Regions from separate parts of the Planococcus sp. TJ-302 genome, predicted to be linked through region 2. Evidence: riboswitches for the same ligand, from Rfam matches in the RefSeq annotation. Region 2 holds a riboswitch; each other region holds the start of a gene.
What was found. A riboswitch is a leader RNA that binds a small molecule or an ion and turns the genes downstream of it on or off. The one in region 2 is predicted to bind S-adenosylmethionine.
Positions count from the first base shown of each region.

Region 1: linked by a shared signal. The riboswitch ahead of AC4EHB_RS10695 (transporter substrate-binding domain-containing protein) and the one ahead of AC4EHB_RS12645 (bifunctional homocysteine S-methyltransferase/methylenetetrahydrofolate reductase) in region 2 are both predicted to bind S-adenosylmethionine.
Region 3: linked by a shared signal. The riboswitch ahead of AC4EHB_RS06335 (methionine biosynthesis PLP-dependent protein) and the one ahead of AC4EHB_RS12645 (bifunctional homocysteine S-methyltransferase/methylenetetrahydrofolate reductase) in region 2 are both predicted to bind S-adenosylmethionine.

Region 1 covers NZ_JBZDOI010000001.1:2,206,768-2,210,954, forward strand. The annotation lists gene mmuM (homocysteine S-methyltransferase) at 1-60, opposite strand, end outside; gene AC4EHB_RS10685 (amino acid ABC transporter ATP-binding protein) at 101-841, opposite strand; gene AC4EHB_RS10690 (amino acid ABC transporter permease) at 838-1,560, opposite strand; gene AC4EHB_RS10695 (transporter substrate-binding domain-containing protein) at 1,584-2,393, opposite strand; SAM riboswitch class I at 2,507-2,613, opposite strand; gene solA (N-methyl-L-tryptophan oxidase) at 2,870-4,012, shown strand.
Region 2 covers NZ_JBZDOI010000002.1:365,714-369,900, forward strand. The annotation lists gene AC4EHB_RS12645 (bifunctional homocysteine S-methyltransferase/methylenetetrahydrofolate reductase) at 1-1,587, opposite strand, end outside; SAM riboswitch class I at 1,661-1,767, opposite strand; gene AC4EHB_RS12650 (acyltransferase family protein) at 1,951-3,939, opposite strand.
Region 3 covers NZ_JBZDOI010000001.1:1,244,600-1,248,786, forward strand. The annotation lists gene AC4EHB_RS06325 (hypothetical protein) at 1-120, shown strand, start outside; gene AC4EHB_RS06330 (LLM class flavin-dependent oxidoreductase) at 213-1,220, opposite strand; SAM riboswitch class I at 1,612-1,715, shown strand; gene AC4EHB_RS06335 (methionine biosynthesis PLP-dependent protein) at 1,793-2,914, shown strand; gene metC (cystathionine beta-lyase) at 2,911-4,083, shown strand; gene ystJ (NADP-dependent malic enzyme) at 4,133-4,187, opposite strand, start outside.

The DNA.
Region 1 (4,187 bases), on a different contig from region 2:
CATTGCGCCGTCAAGAATGACAATTGGAAAGCTTTTCAAAATTTGTTCGATCGGGTTCATTTCAAAACATCCTTCCTATGTCCAGGTTCGTTTATCATCTCTACTTATTTCGGCTTGCTTTACTTAAAAACTGCTTTGTTCTTTCCGCTTTCGGCTGAGTGAAAAGCTGTTCTGCTGTTCCTTCTTCGACAATCACGCCGTCTTCCATGAAAATGACGCGGTCCGAGATTTCACGGGCGAACTGGAGCTCATGGGTCACGATAAACATCGTCTTCCCAGTAGCTGCTACGCTTCTAATCGTGGCCAAAACTTCATCAACCAGCTCTGGGTCAAGTGAAGACGTCGGTTCATCGAACAATAAAACTTCCGGATTCAGCGCAAGCGCACGGGCAATGCCGACCCGCTGCTGCTGGCCGCCGGATAATTGTGCCGGGTAATAGCTGAGCCGATTCGTCAATCCCACACGTTCCAAGATGTCCAGACTCTTCTTTTTTGCTTCGTCTTTCTTCAATTGCTTGACGCTCGTCAAGCCGATCATCACATTATCCAGCACGGTCAAATTTTTAAATAAATTATATTGTTGAAAGACCATACCGGTCGACGTCCTTAACGCGAAAATATCTGCCTTGCTTGCAGATTCAACGTCCACTCTTTTGCCGCCGATTTCCACGATTCCGCTCGTCGGCTGTTCCAGGAAATTGATGCAGCGCAGCAGCGTCGATTTTCCTGATCCGCTTGGACCCAAAATCGATACAATCTCACCTTTAGAGACCTTTAGGTTGATTCCTTTCAGGACGTGTTGGCTGTCATAGTATTTGTGGATGTTTTCTAACTTGATCATGCCGCAATCCCTCTTTCATATCTGCGCGCCCGCTTCTCTATTTTCACTAGCACCCGCTCCACGATAATGCAAAGAATCCAATAGACAATGGATACCGCAATATATACTTCAAAAAATGCCAAGCCGCGCGAACCAAGAATTTTGGCTTGCCCCATAATGTCCACGACGCCGATGATGAACACAAGAGATGTGTCTTTGATCGTACTGATGAACATATTGCCGAGGTTCGGTATGGCTACGGCCAAAGCCTGCGGAAAGATGATTTTCAGCATCATAGCCGTCGGGCTCATGCCGATCGCTTTCGCGGCTTCAAATTGGCCGCGGTCCACCGATTCAATTGCGGAACGGATCGTTTCGGATAAATACGCGCCGAGGTTGATGGAAAATGCCATTAACGCATATACTTCAGGCGCAATGCTATTGACGTCTGCGGATTGCAGCCAACCGTATTCGATCTGCAGAAAGTAAATGATCTTCGGTATTCCATAAAACACGAGATAGATTTGAACCAGCAAAGGCGTTCCCCTTATAAAAGATACGTATATCGATGAAATTACACTTAATACCGGAACCTTATATATTTTAATCAATGCCGTAAAAACGCCGATAAACAAACTTAATACCAATGAGCCGACCGCTATTCCGATCGTAATGGGCAGCCGTGAAACAATCGCAGGAAAACTATCGATTAAAAAATTCAGATCCAGTAAATTCTCCATTTTCTCTTTCCTTCCAGGAACTTTTATTCAGGAATATATTCTCCGCCAGTCCACTTTTTCGATAGTTCTGCTAAGGTGCCGTCCTGTTTAAGCTGTTCCAGAATCGGATCAACCAATGCTTTCAACTCTTCGCCTTGCTCGCCATTTTTCAAGACAATTCCCATATCATCATTGACCAAGGGCTGGCCCACAATTTCGACGCCTAAATCGTTCTTTTCCAACACCGCATTGATCATAATCGGATCATTAACATAGGCATCCACACGCCCATTTTGGACATCCTGCAAAATTTCTGAAGGGTTGCCGCTTTCGCTGTATTTCAAGTCGATAGGGGTTTTCGCCGTTTCGTTGTATTCCTCCAGCAAAAGCGTATATGAATCGCCCGCTAATGCGCCGACCGCCTTGCCTTCCAGATCTTCGACTGTTTGGATATCTTCTCTTCCTGATTTCACGGCAATGACCGTTTCAGCGGCAAAATAAGACTCGTCGGTGAATAAGTATTTTGCCTGGCGTTCAGGCGTCTTCGCTACTTGGTCCGCTATTGCCTGGATTTTATTGGATTCCAAAGCAAGAAACATGCTGTCCCACGGAACGGCGACAAACTCGAATGCGTAGCCATCCAATTGTTCATCAATCGCTTTTACAACTTCGATGTCGTACCCGGTCAATTCGTTGTTATCATCCGCAAAAGCGAACGGTGGATAATCATTCTGCGTCCCTACCAAAATCACTTGGTCGCCCGTTGCGCTTGTCGCTTCCTTTGACGAACAGCCGCCGAGTGCGCTGCCTACTAATAAAAAAAGCGATACGAATAAATAATGTTTTCTTTTCATGTTCAAGCCCCTTTTCTTTGTCTAAGTGGTGTTATCTTTGCGAAGCACGCGGGAAATCTCCCTGTTTTTTGATGCAAAAAAGCCTCTTTCAATAGGAAAGAGGCTCGACCAATTTCTTATCTCTCAGAATGAAAACCATTCTGCAGGAATTAGCACCTCTCATAAAAATGATGGTTGCTGGACTTCACAGGGCCTGTCCCTCAGTCTCTCTTGATAAGTTATTTAATTTTTTTACATATTAACGATAGTATTTGACATTGACTCTCCTGTCAAACCTATTTTTCTTTTATTTTGAATTTACACAAATCATTTTTGTGGAAATCCGAAATTTATGATTGCTGGGCGTACAATGGCTGATTGACAATGATTCAAATCTTCACTACTATTCTAATAATAATTCATATCCATTTATTTTACAGGCCAGCCTGCCTTCTTTAAAACGTTTCAAATTCAGCAAGTATGGGAGTGATATAAAAATGACAAACGAATCTCTTTACGATGTCGCCATCATCGGCGCCGGAACCATGGGCATGGCGGCCGGCGCCTTTTTAGCACAGCAAGGCGCAAAAACGCTATTGATCGATGCCTTCGACCCGCCTCACCTTAATGGCAGCCACCACGGGGATACCCGCTTGATCCGGCATGCTTATGGCGAAGGCCGACAATACGTTGCGTTAGTGCTGCGTGCCCAGCAGCTATGGGAGGAATTAGAGCGGCAGACCGGCACCAAGATTTTTGAAAAAACCGGAGTGATTGGCCTTGGCCCGAAGGAATCCCCTTTTCTACAGGAAACTATTGCAGCTGCCAGAAAGTATGACCTATCGTTAGAGATTCTCAACAGCACTGAAATTATAGAGCGATGGCCCGGCTTTTCAGTGCCGGACCATTTTATCGGCTGCTTTGAAACGGAATCCGGTGTCATTTACAGCGAGAATGCGATTCGGGCGTATAAAGAAATTGCGCTTGCGAACGAAGCACATTTTATGCCCAATACACCCGTTCAGCACATCGATTTACATGATGCGAAAGGCGTTAAAATTTCAACCGGAAATGCGGAATTCCTTGCCAAGAAAGTGATTGTCACTGCCGGGGCATGGGCTGCGAAACTACTGCCCGATTTAAAGCTGCCCATTCAGCCGACACGCAAAGCCGTCGGTTGGTTCGAAGCCCCTCATTCCCTATACGATGCGGCCCATTTCCCTTCCTTTTACGTAGAAGACCATGATAAAAAGTTTTACGGTTTTCCTAGCCTGAATGGCACTGGGCTTAAAATCGGTAGATCGGATGGAGGACAAGCAATTGATCCGCATCTGCAAAAACAGAATTTCGGATTATACGATGCAGATGAAGGCGATTTGAGGCATTTTCTTGAAAGCTACCTGCCTGAAGCAAACGGGAAACTTGAACAAGGGAAAACCTGTTTGTATACACTATCAAGCGACAATGATTTTATCGTCGACTTTCATCCGGAAAATAACCGCGTAATTTTTGCCTGCGGCTTTTCTGGGCATGGTTTCAAGTTTGGCAGTGTGATGGGGGAAGTGTTAAGCCAAATGGCTTTAGCAGGCCGGAGCGAATTTGATATTTCCATCTTCTCGCTTAAGAGATTTGGTTTGTGAAGCTAAATGAGAGTGTATTTTAAAGCAGCTGACAGGAAAATCCTATTCTCATGCTTACAAATATCTCGTTCCTTTAACTATCAGAAATAAAAAAACCGTAAGCACCTCGTCTCAAAGAGGGCTTACGGCAAAAAAATCCTGGCCAGCATGATGCTCCTGGCCAGGATTTTTTCTA
Region 2 (4,187 bases):
ACTGCGGATGCTTGTCAGCGGCATGATGCCAAGGAAAATCGGCGTGCTCAAATGCTTTGTTTCTTCGTATATTTCAATGATTTTCTCTTTTGTGAACACCGGTTGGGAAATGAAATAATCTGCGCCGCTGTCGATTTTCTGTTCCAGCCGCTTGACCGCCCGGCTGACGACGCGGACATTGGGATTGAATGCCGCCGCCACTGAGAAGTTCGCTTTTTTGCGCAGCGGCTTGCCGGAAAACGAAATGCCTTCGTTGAGCTTTTTGATCAGCTGAATCAATTCCAGGCTGGAAACGTCATAGACACTTGTCGCTCCCGGGAAATCACCGACTTTCGTCGGATCTCCCGTGACTGCCAGGATATCATGCATGCCAAGTGCGTCAAGCCCCATCAAATGCGATTGCAGGCCGATCAAATTGCGGTCGCGGCACGTGATGTGCGCAAGCGGCCGGATGTTTTCCTGCTGCTTCAAAATCGAGCCCATTGCCATATTGGAAATGCGCGGCGAAGCAAGCGAATTATCGGCCATCGTCACTGCATCGACTCCCGCCGCATTCAGCGCCTTCGAGCCTTCGATAAATTTCGAGACGTCCAAATGGCGCGGCGTATCGAGTTCGACAATGATCGTGCGCTCCGTCTTCGCTTTTTCGTGCAGCGGCTTGGCGTCGAGCGCTTCCGCTTCGCGGATGACGATCGGCTTTCTCGCCACCACTTGCTTTTCTGTCACCGGCACTAAATTGCGCATGCGCTTTTTCACTTCTTCGATATGCTTCGGCGTCGTGCCGCAACAGCCTCCGATGAGGCGCACCCCTTCTTCTCTCAACAACAATGCAGCCCGGCCAAAATAATCGGCTTCCGATTCATAGACAATGCGGCCGTCTTCCACGTCGAGCAAGCTGGCGTTCGGATAGGCCGACAGGAAGGCTTTTTCCGGCAGCGACACTTCTTCGAATGCTTGGATCGTATGGTGCGGGCCGAGGCGGCAATTGACGCCGACGATTTCCGCTCCGAGCGCTTCAAGCTGGTGCAGTGCTTCGTTCAGCGACATGCCGTTTTGCAGGATGCCCGGCTCGTGCATCGACACTTGCGCAATCAGCGGGGTATCCGTCATCTTTTTCAAATGCGTGACCGTCGCAGCAAGCTCTTCAAAATCGTAATACGTCTCGAGCAGCAAGCCGTCCGGATCGCCTGACAATAAATGCTGCGCCTGCTGGTCGACCATCGCAATGATTTCCTGCATCGTGGCATCACTTTTCCGCATGCCTCGAATGCCGCCAATTGTACCGAAGACGTATTGCCCGCCAGGCGACGCGGCGCGCTTCGCAATATCGATCGCAGCGAGGTTGATGTCTTTCACTTGCTCTTCAAGGCCGTAGCGCGCGAGCTTATGGGCATTCGCACCGTACGTATTTGTCTGGATGATATCGGCTCCCGCTTTGATGTAATCCTGGTGGATCTTGCTGACGATTTCCGGCCGCTGCAGGTTCAGCTCCTCGTTGCAATACTCGATGCCGTACGAATACAGCAGCGTCCCCATCGCACCGTCCCCTGTCAACACGCGCGTTTTCAATGCATCCAATAACTTCATGCCGCTCACCCTCCTGTATATAGAAAAAAGCCCTCCATGAAAAAGAAGGCTTTACGGTCGTTAAACTCGTTCCTTTTCATCTCCCAGGCCATTGCATGCCTGCTGGATTTAGCACCTGACCACGAATGGCTGGTTGCTGAAGCGTCACAGGGCCAGTCCCTCAACTTCTCTCGATAAGAATTCACTATGCAGTTTTTGTATTCTTAAAATCTTACCTGCATACGGGACGCTGGTCAAGAAAATTCGTCTAAAAACAGAGAACTTTCTGTTTATTAGCGTTAAACAAGGACCCTCCACACAAATGGAAGAATAAAAAACGCACCGCCGGCAATTAGCTTGCTGGCGGTGCGTTTATCGTTTCAGTTACTTCTTGAGCACCGGCTCAAGATGCTCTTTTAGTGCCGGACCCATAGTTTTGGAGTAGAGTGTCGTCAAATGATGCTTATCTCGGTAGACGAGCACGTTGCCAACTACCGGCGAACACAGATCATCAATACAGAAATATTCCGACATGTCCACAAATGTCACGTTGCCCGGAATGCCTTCCGTGTTTTCCCACGGTGCTACAGCGGCCAGCGCTTCGCTGCGCGGCACGGAGCAGTCTTCTACAGTCGAGGCATCAAGGCAAAGCGTCGGGTCGACTTTCATCCGTGGATTGTCGCGCACCGCAAAAATATCAGTTACACCTTCAAATTGCTTCCATTTGTCGATATAAACCTGCGGCACGGTTGCTTTGGAACTTACGTTCGCCGTTGTGAAAATCAAATCAGGCGGATCTTCCATGAGCCGCTGATGGAGTTGATCATTCCATGTCATGCATGCTTCCGTTAATAACCCATCGAAATCGCCGTTCGTGAAGCGGCATGCATCCTTGTTGTAGACATCGATACGCATATTCAGTTCTTCCGCGATTTCTTCAAGCGCCGGGAACCAGTGCCCTGAATGTGAACCGCCGACCAATGCAAGCACATGCTCCGGATTTTCCGTCACACCGTACGAGCATTCCTTCAATTTAGCGTTCTTGCTGCCGGAGGAAGTACAGTCCTGGTCATTATAAAAGGCCGGCAGCACTTCTTTCGCAGTCAGAAAATCCGGCTTGAGCTCGGCTTCAATCGCCGGCTGGATGTTTTCCGAAACAGCACGGGCGCCTGGATTGTCTTCGGTTACGACAGGAACGGCGACGCTGCTGCTTGCCTGGACAAAGACGCTCCACGACACGCCAACCAGAATGGCCGGCATCATCAGTGTGACGAGTACTTTCGTCAAACGTTTTTTCGATTGCTTGACCGGCATCTGCCGCACAGGTGCTTCGACGAGCCAAATCGTAACGATCGACAGCACGAACGTCACTGCCAAAATGCTGAGCCCGCCAAACAGCGAAACCGTCTCGGTGTTGAAAAAGGCATAATAGAAAACAAGCAATGGCCAATGCCAGAGGTAAAAGCCGTAGGAAATGCTGCCGAAGTATTGAAACGGCTTCGAACCGAGCAATTTCTGCACACCGAAGAGATTGCCGTTTTCACTCGCTATGATGACCAAGATCACCCCACCTGTCGGCAGCAGCGCTGCAAAGCCCGGGAACACAGTCGACACCGGAAGCAGCATCCCCGTAAACGCGATAATCGTAAGGCCCAACCATCCCATGATGAGGTGCGCACGATCCGGAAACTTCAAATACGGCAGCAGCAGCGCAAGCATCCCGCCGAGGCTGAATTCCCAGGCGCGTGCAAATGTATCGAAATACGCCCACGGCTGATTGACAGCGGTGATGTAAACCGAGTAGCTGAGCGAAGCGAAGAAAATAGCCGCCAGCACCCCAAGCAACGTTTTGCGCACCGGTGTCTTCAAAATTTTCGTCGCGAGAAGGTACACGAGCGTGATGACGATTGGCCACGTCACGTAAAACTGGCCTTGAATCGACAACGCCCAGAAATGCTGGTACGGGCTCGCTTGGTTGTTCTGCCCCAAATAATCAACCGCGCTATTCGCGAGCTGCCAATTCTGGAAATAAAAAATTGAGGCAAACAATTCCGCGATTGTCTGCTTCCACGTGCTCATCGGCAAGAGAAAAATCGACGCCGCTGCGCTCACTGCTATTACTGTAAACGCCAGCGGAAACAACCGCTTTGCCAGCCCGAGCAAGTTTTCCGCGTAATTGATACGGCCCTCCCGCACCATCCGCGACAAAAGAGATGTTGTGATCAAATACCCTGAGACGATAAAAAAGACATCGACCCCACCGGACACCGACCCGATCCAAATGTGATAGATGGCCACCAAAAGAGCTGCCACCGCGCGTATTCCTTCCAATTCTGGCCGAAAGCGCTTTTCGGGCACTCGTAAATCTGCCATTTTTTTACCTCCCTATTCTTTGCTAGTTCAAAAAACTAATAGCGTAATATTTCAATAATTTTTACAAATAGTTTTAAGTTGTTATATTTTTAATAAATAAACCACTAATTCCCATTTAAGTTTAACGCGCCCATACAAAAGTTACAACAGCTTATCCTACATTTGAACCATTTGCTGCAAAAAAAAAGCTTCACCGATAGACGGCAAAGCTTTTTCTGATTCAAATGAAGGGAATTTCTTCGAGATAA
Region 3 (4,187 bases), on a different contig from region 2:
GATTATAATGCTGCCCAAAACATGATTGGCGAAGGCGCACCAGATTATGCCAACTCGAAAGATGACGATGCACCCCAGGAAATCAAAATTGAAGCGCAGCAAGCTAAACGGCTCCAATAGCTTCCACTCCTTGCACCGCCAAATCCTGGCGGTGCTTTTTATTGCACAAAAAAATCCCCGCCAAAGCAATTGCTTTAGCAGAGACATGGTATTTATTCCATCATATCGCCAAGAAGGCTGTAAGAACGCAGGCGGTCTTCAAGATGAAAAATCTGGGAATTGACAATGACTTCGTTCGCCCGGGTTTTATTGATAAAGTTCCGCAGCTTTTCGCGGACCACATCCGGTGTGCCGACAATCATCGATTCTGAAGCCAGTTTTTCTTTGAAAATGGCAATTTCACGGTCCGACCAAACCTTTTCGAGATCATCGATCGGCGGCTGGAAATGGGTCGGCATACCTCGCATCAGCGCAAACATCTGCTGCTGGCCGGATGTTGCAAGCCATTCCGCCCTCTCCTGTGTATCCGCTGCAATGACATTGACGCCGACCATGGCATACGGCTCTTTCAATGCGGCGGAAGGTTTAAAGTTCTGGTGGTAGAGCTGCAAAGCCTGCATCGTGTAGTCCGGCGCAAAATGGCTGGCAAATGAAAATGGCAAGCCTTTAATCGCCGCAAGCCTAGCACTGAAGCCGCTTGAACCAAGCAGCCAAAGCGGCACATCCAGACCGGTTCCAGGAAAAGCGCGGACGCTGCCTTTTGGATTTTCGGAAAAATAGTTTTGCAGTTCTTCTACTTGCTGTGGAAACTCATCCCCGCTGCTGTGCAACGTTCGGCGCAGCGCATAAGCTGTCGCCTGGTCGCTCCCGGGCGCGCGCCCTAAACCAAGGTCAATGCGGCCGGGGTACAGCGATTCAAGCGTACCGAATTGCTCTGCGATAACGAGCGGCGCATGGTTCGGCAGCATGACGCCTCCTGAACCTACACGGATCCGCTTTGTTTGCCCGGCAATGTGGCCGATTAAAACTGATGTCGCAGAACTGCCGATGCCCGGCATATTATGGTGCTCAGCAAGCCAAAGCCGGTTAAAACCTAATTTCTCTACATGCTGCGCCAATTCGACGCTGTTCTTGAATGATTGAGCCGCATCGCTGTCTGCGTTGACCGGCGCCAAGTCCAGTACAGCCAATGGTATGTTTTCGAATTTTTTACTAGTCATCATTCATCACTCCTCACTTTTACAAGTGTAGCGGTATTTTCTTTTTTCTACACGGTTCCTGCTCAGCACCCAGAAAAACCAGTCAATTGCTGTTCCCGATAATGTTTTCAAGGCGCTTGGTTTTCTTGAACGCATCCCTTCTTACCTAGTCAAGATAGACTTTTCCGATGTCCATTCAAGATGAAACGACAGTTCGTTCAACTTTTTCGTAATTCAAATTAACCGGAAAGAAACAGAGCCATCTCAACTTTCTGATCTACAAATAATTTTTTAAAAATTTAAACTTTCCCTTGTAAAATTCGCCCTGCTGTATTAAAGTAAACTTTATCTAAAGGCGCTGTTTGATCGGTGGACCTTTACCCTGCACGCACATTAAAACTTCATATTTTATTTCTTATCTAGAGAGACGGAGGGATTTGGCCCTGTGAAGTCTCAGCAACCAGCCCTTATGGCTACGGTGCTAATTCCAATAAGCCTCGGCTTAGAAGATGAGAAGATTAGGTTCCCAAAACAGGGGCTTTCTTCTTTTTCAAGAAGCGAGCCCCTGTTTTTATTTTGAAAGGATGATTCCCATGGCAAAATTCGGCATTGAAACGCAACTAGTGCAATTAGGCAATAAAACCGATAAAACGACAGGGGCGGTCAGCACCCCAATCTATTTGTCGACCGCTTATGAACATGAGGGGCTTGGCAGGTCGACAGGCTATGATTACACGCGCACCAAAAACCCGACTCGCTCCGTACTGGAAGAAGGCATCGCCGCTCTTGAAGGCGCGGATGCTGGATTTGCCTGTAGTTCCGGAATGGCGGCAATTCAACTGGTGCTGTCGCTGTTCAGGCCTGATGACGAGGTATTGGTACCGGAAGATATTTACGGAGGCACTTACCGGCTGCTCCAGCATTATTCGGAGATTTACAATATCCGCACCGTTTACGCAGATTTCAATGATGTCAGCCACACTGAAAGCTTGATCACAGATAAAACGAAAGCGTTATTCATCGAGACGCCAACCAATCCATTGATGCAGGAAATCGACCTGGGCGCCTACGGAAAACTGGCGAAAAAACATGGTTTGCTGCTCATTGCCGACAACACCTTTTTAACGCCTTATCTTCAACAGCCTATAACATTAGGCGCAGACATCGTCGTGCACAGCGCGACAAAGTATATCGGCGGCCATAATGACGTGCTCGGCGGCTTGGTTGCTGCCAAAGGCCAGGCGCTTTGCGAGAAACTGGGCGTGCTTCACAATTCAGCTGGCGCAGTGTTATCGCCGTTCGATTCCTGGTTGTTGATCCGCGGCTTGAAGACGCTGCCGCTTCGCATGAAACAGCACGAAAAAAATGCGTGCGAAGCTGCTGAGTTTCTGACACATCACCCTGCGGTCACAGATGTCCTTTATCCCGGAAAAGGAGGCATGTTGTCATTCCGCTTGCAAGACGCATCATTGGTCGGTCCGTTTCTGGAAAATTTGGAACTGATCACGTTCGCTGAAAGCCTCGGCGGCGTGGAAAGTTTCATCACCTATCCCGCCACCCAGACGCACGCCGATATCCCTTATGAAGAGCGGACGCGCCGCGGAATTTGCGATTGCCTGCTCCGCTTTTCCGTCGGCATCGAAGACATTGAAGACCTGACAGCCGATCTTACCCAAGCATTCGCAAAACTGGACAAGGAGGTCCTTCGCCTATGACACATTTGGAAACCCAATTCATCCACGCAGCCGGAGTCGACAAAGAAACCGGGGCGGTCAATGTCCCGATTCACTTGTCTTCCACATACCATCAGGCCAGCTTTGACGAATTCGGACCGTTCGATTACAGCCGCTCCGGCAATCCCACACGTTTAAAGCTGGAAGAAACCATTGCCAAACTCGAAGGCGGCACACGCGGATTCGCTTTCGCTTCCGGCATGGCTGCCATTTCTTCCGCGTTCATGCTGCTGTCGGCTGGCGACCACGTCCTTGTATCGGAAGATGTCTACGGGGGCACTTACCGCTTTGTCACGGAAGTGCTTACCAAATTCGGAATTTCCTTTAGTTTTGTCGACATGACCGACCTCAGCGAAATGGCCGCAGCTATCCAGTCCAATACGAAAGTCGTTTATATAGAAACACCATCCAATCCGGTCATGAATATCACCGACATCGAAATAGCCGCCAAGCTCGCAAAAGCCAATGGCTGTTTAACATTTGTCGACAATACATTCATGACGCCTTTGTACCAGAACCCGCTTGCTTTGGGCGCAGATGTCGTCTTGCACAGCGCGACGAAATTCCTATCCGGCCACAGCGATATCATCGCGGGGCTCGCAGTCGTCAAAGATCCGGAATTGGCGGATCGTCTCGGCTTTATTCAAAATACGTTCGGTTCGGTCTTGGGGGCGCATGATTCCTATACCTTGATCCAAGGCATCAAAACTCTGGGCGCACGGTTGAAGCAATCATCCGCTTCTGCCCGTGTCATTGCGCAATATTTGCATAGCCATCCCGCCGTGGAAGAAGTCTATTATCCGGGCTTCACATTCCATCCGGGCAATCCGATCCATGAGCGCCAAGCACGCGACGCGGGAGCTGTTGTATCGCTGCGCCTGAGAGACAAAGATGCTGCCCGGATTTTTGTGGAGAGCCTCAAAATTCCGGTATTTGCGGTAAGTTTGGGAGCAGTCGAAACGATTCTTTCTTACCCGGCGACAATGTCCCATGCATCTATGCCGAAAGAATACCGCGAGAAGCGCGGCATCACAGACGGTGTTCTGCGTTTATCTGTCGGCCTCGAAAACCGCGACGATTTGCTGGAAGACCTTGAACAAGCGCTGCAAAAAGTCCGCCGCGCAATACAAACTCCCGAACTGGTGAAATAAATTCCAGAACAAAACCGCCCATTCAACTTGCTGAATGGGCGGCTTTCTTTTAATATATCGTTTTTCCTGAAAGAGCTTCCTGTGCAGCAGAGGCATTTGTACCA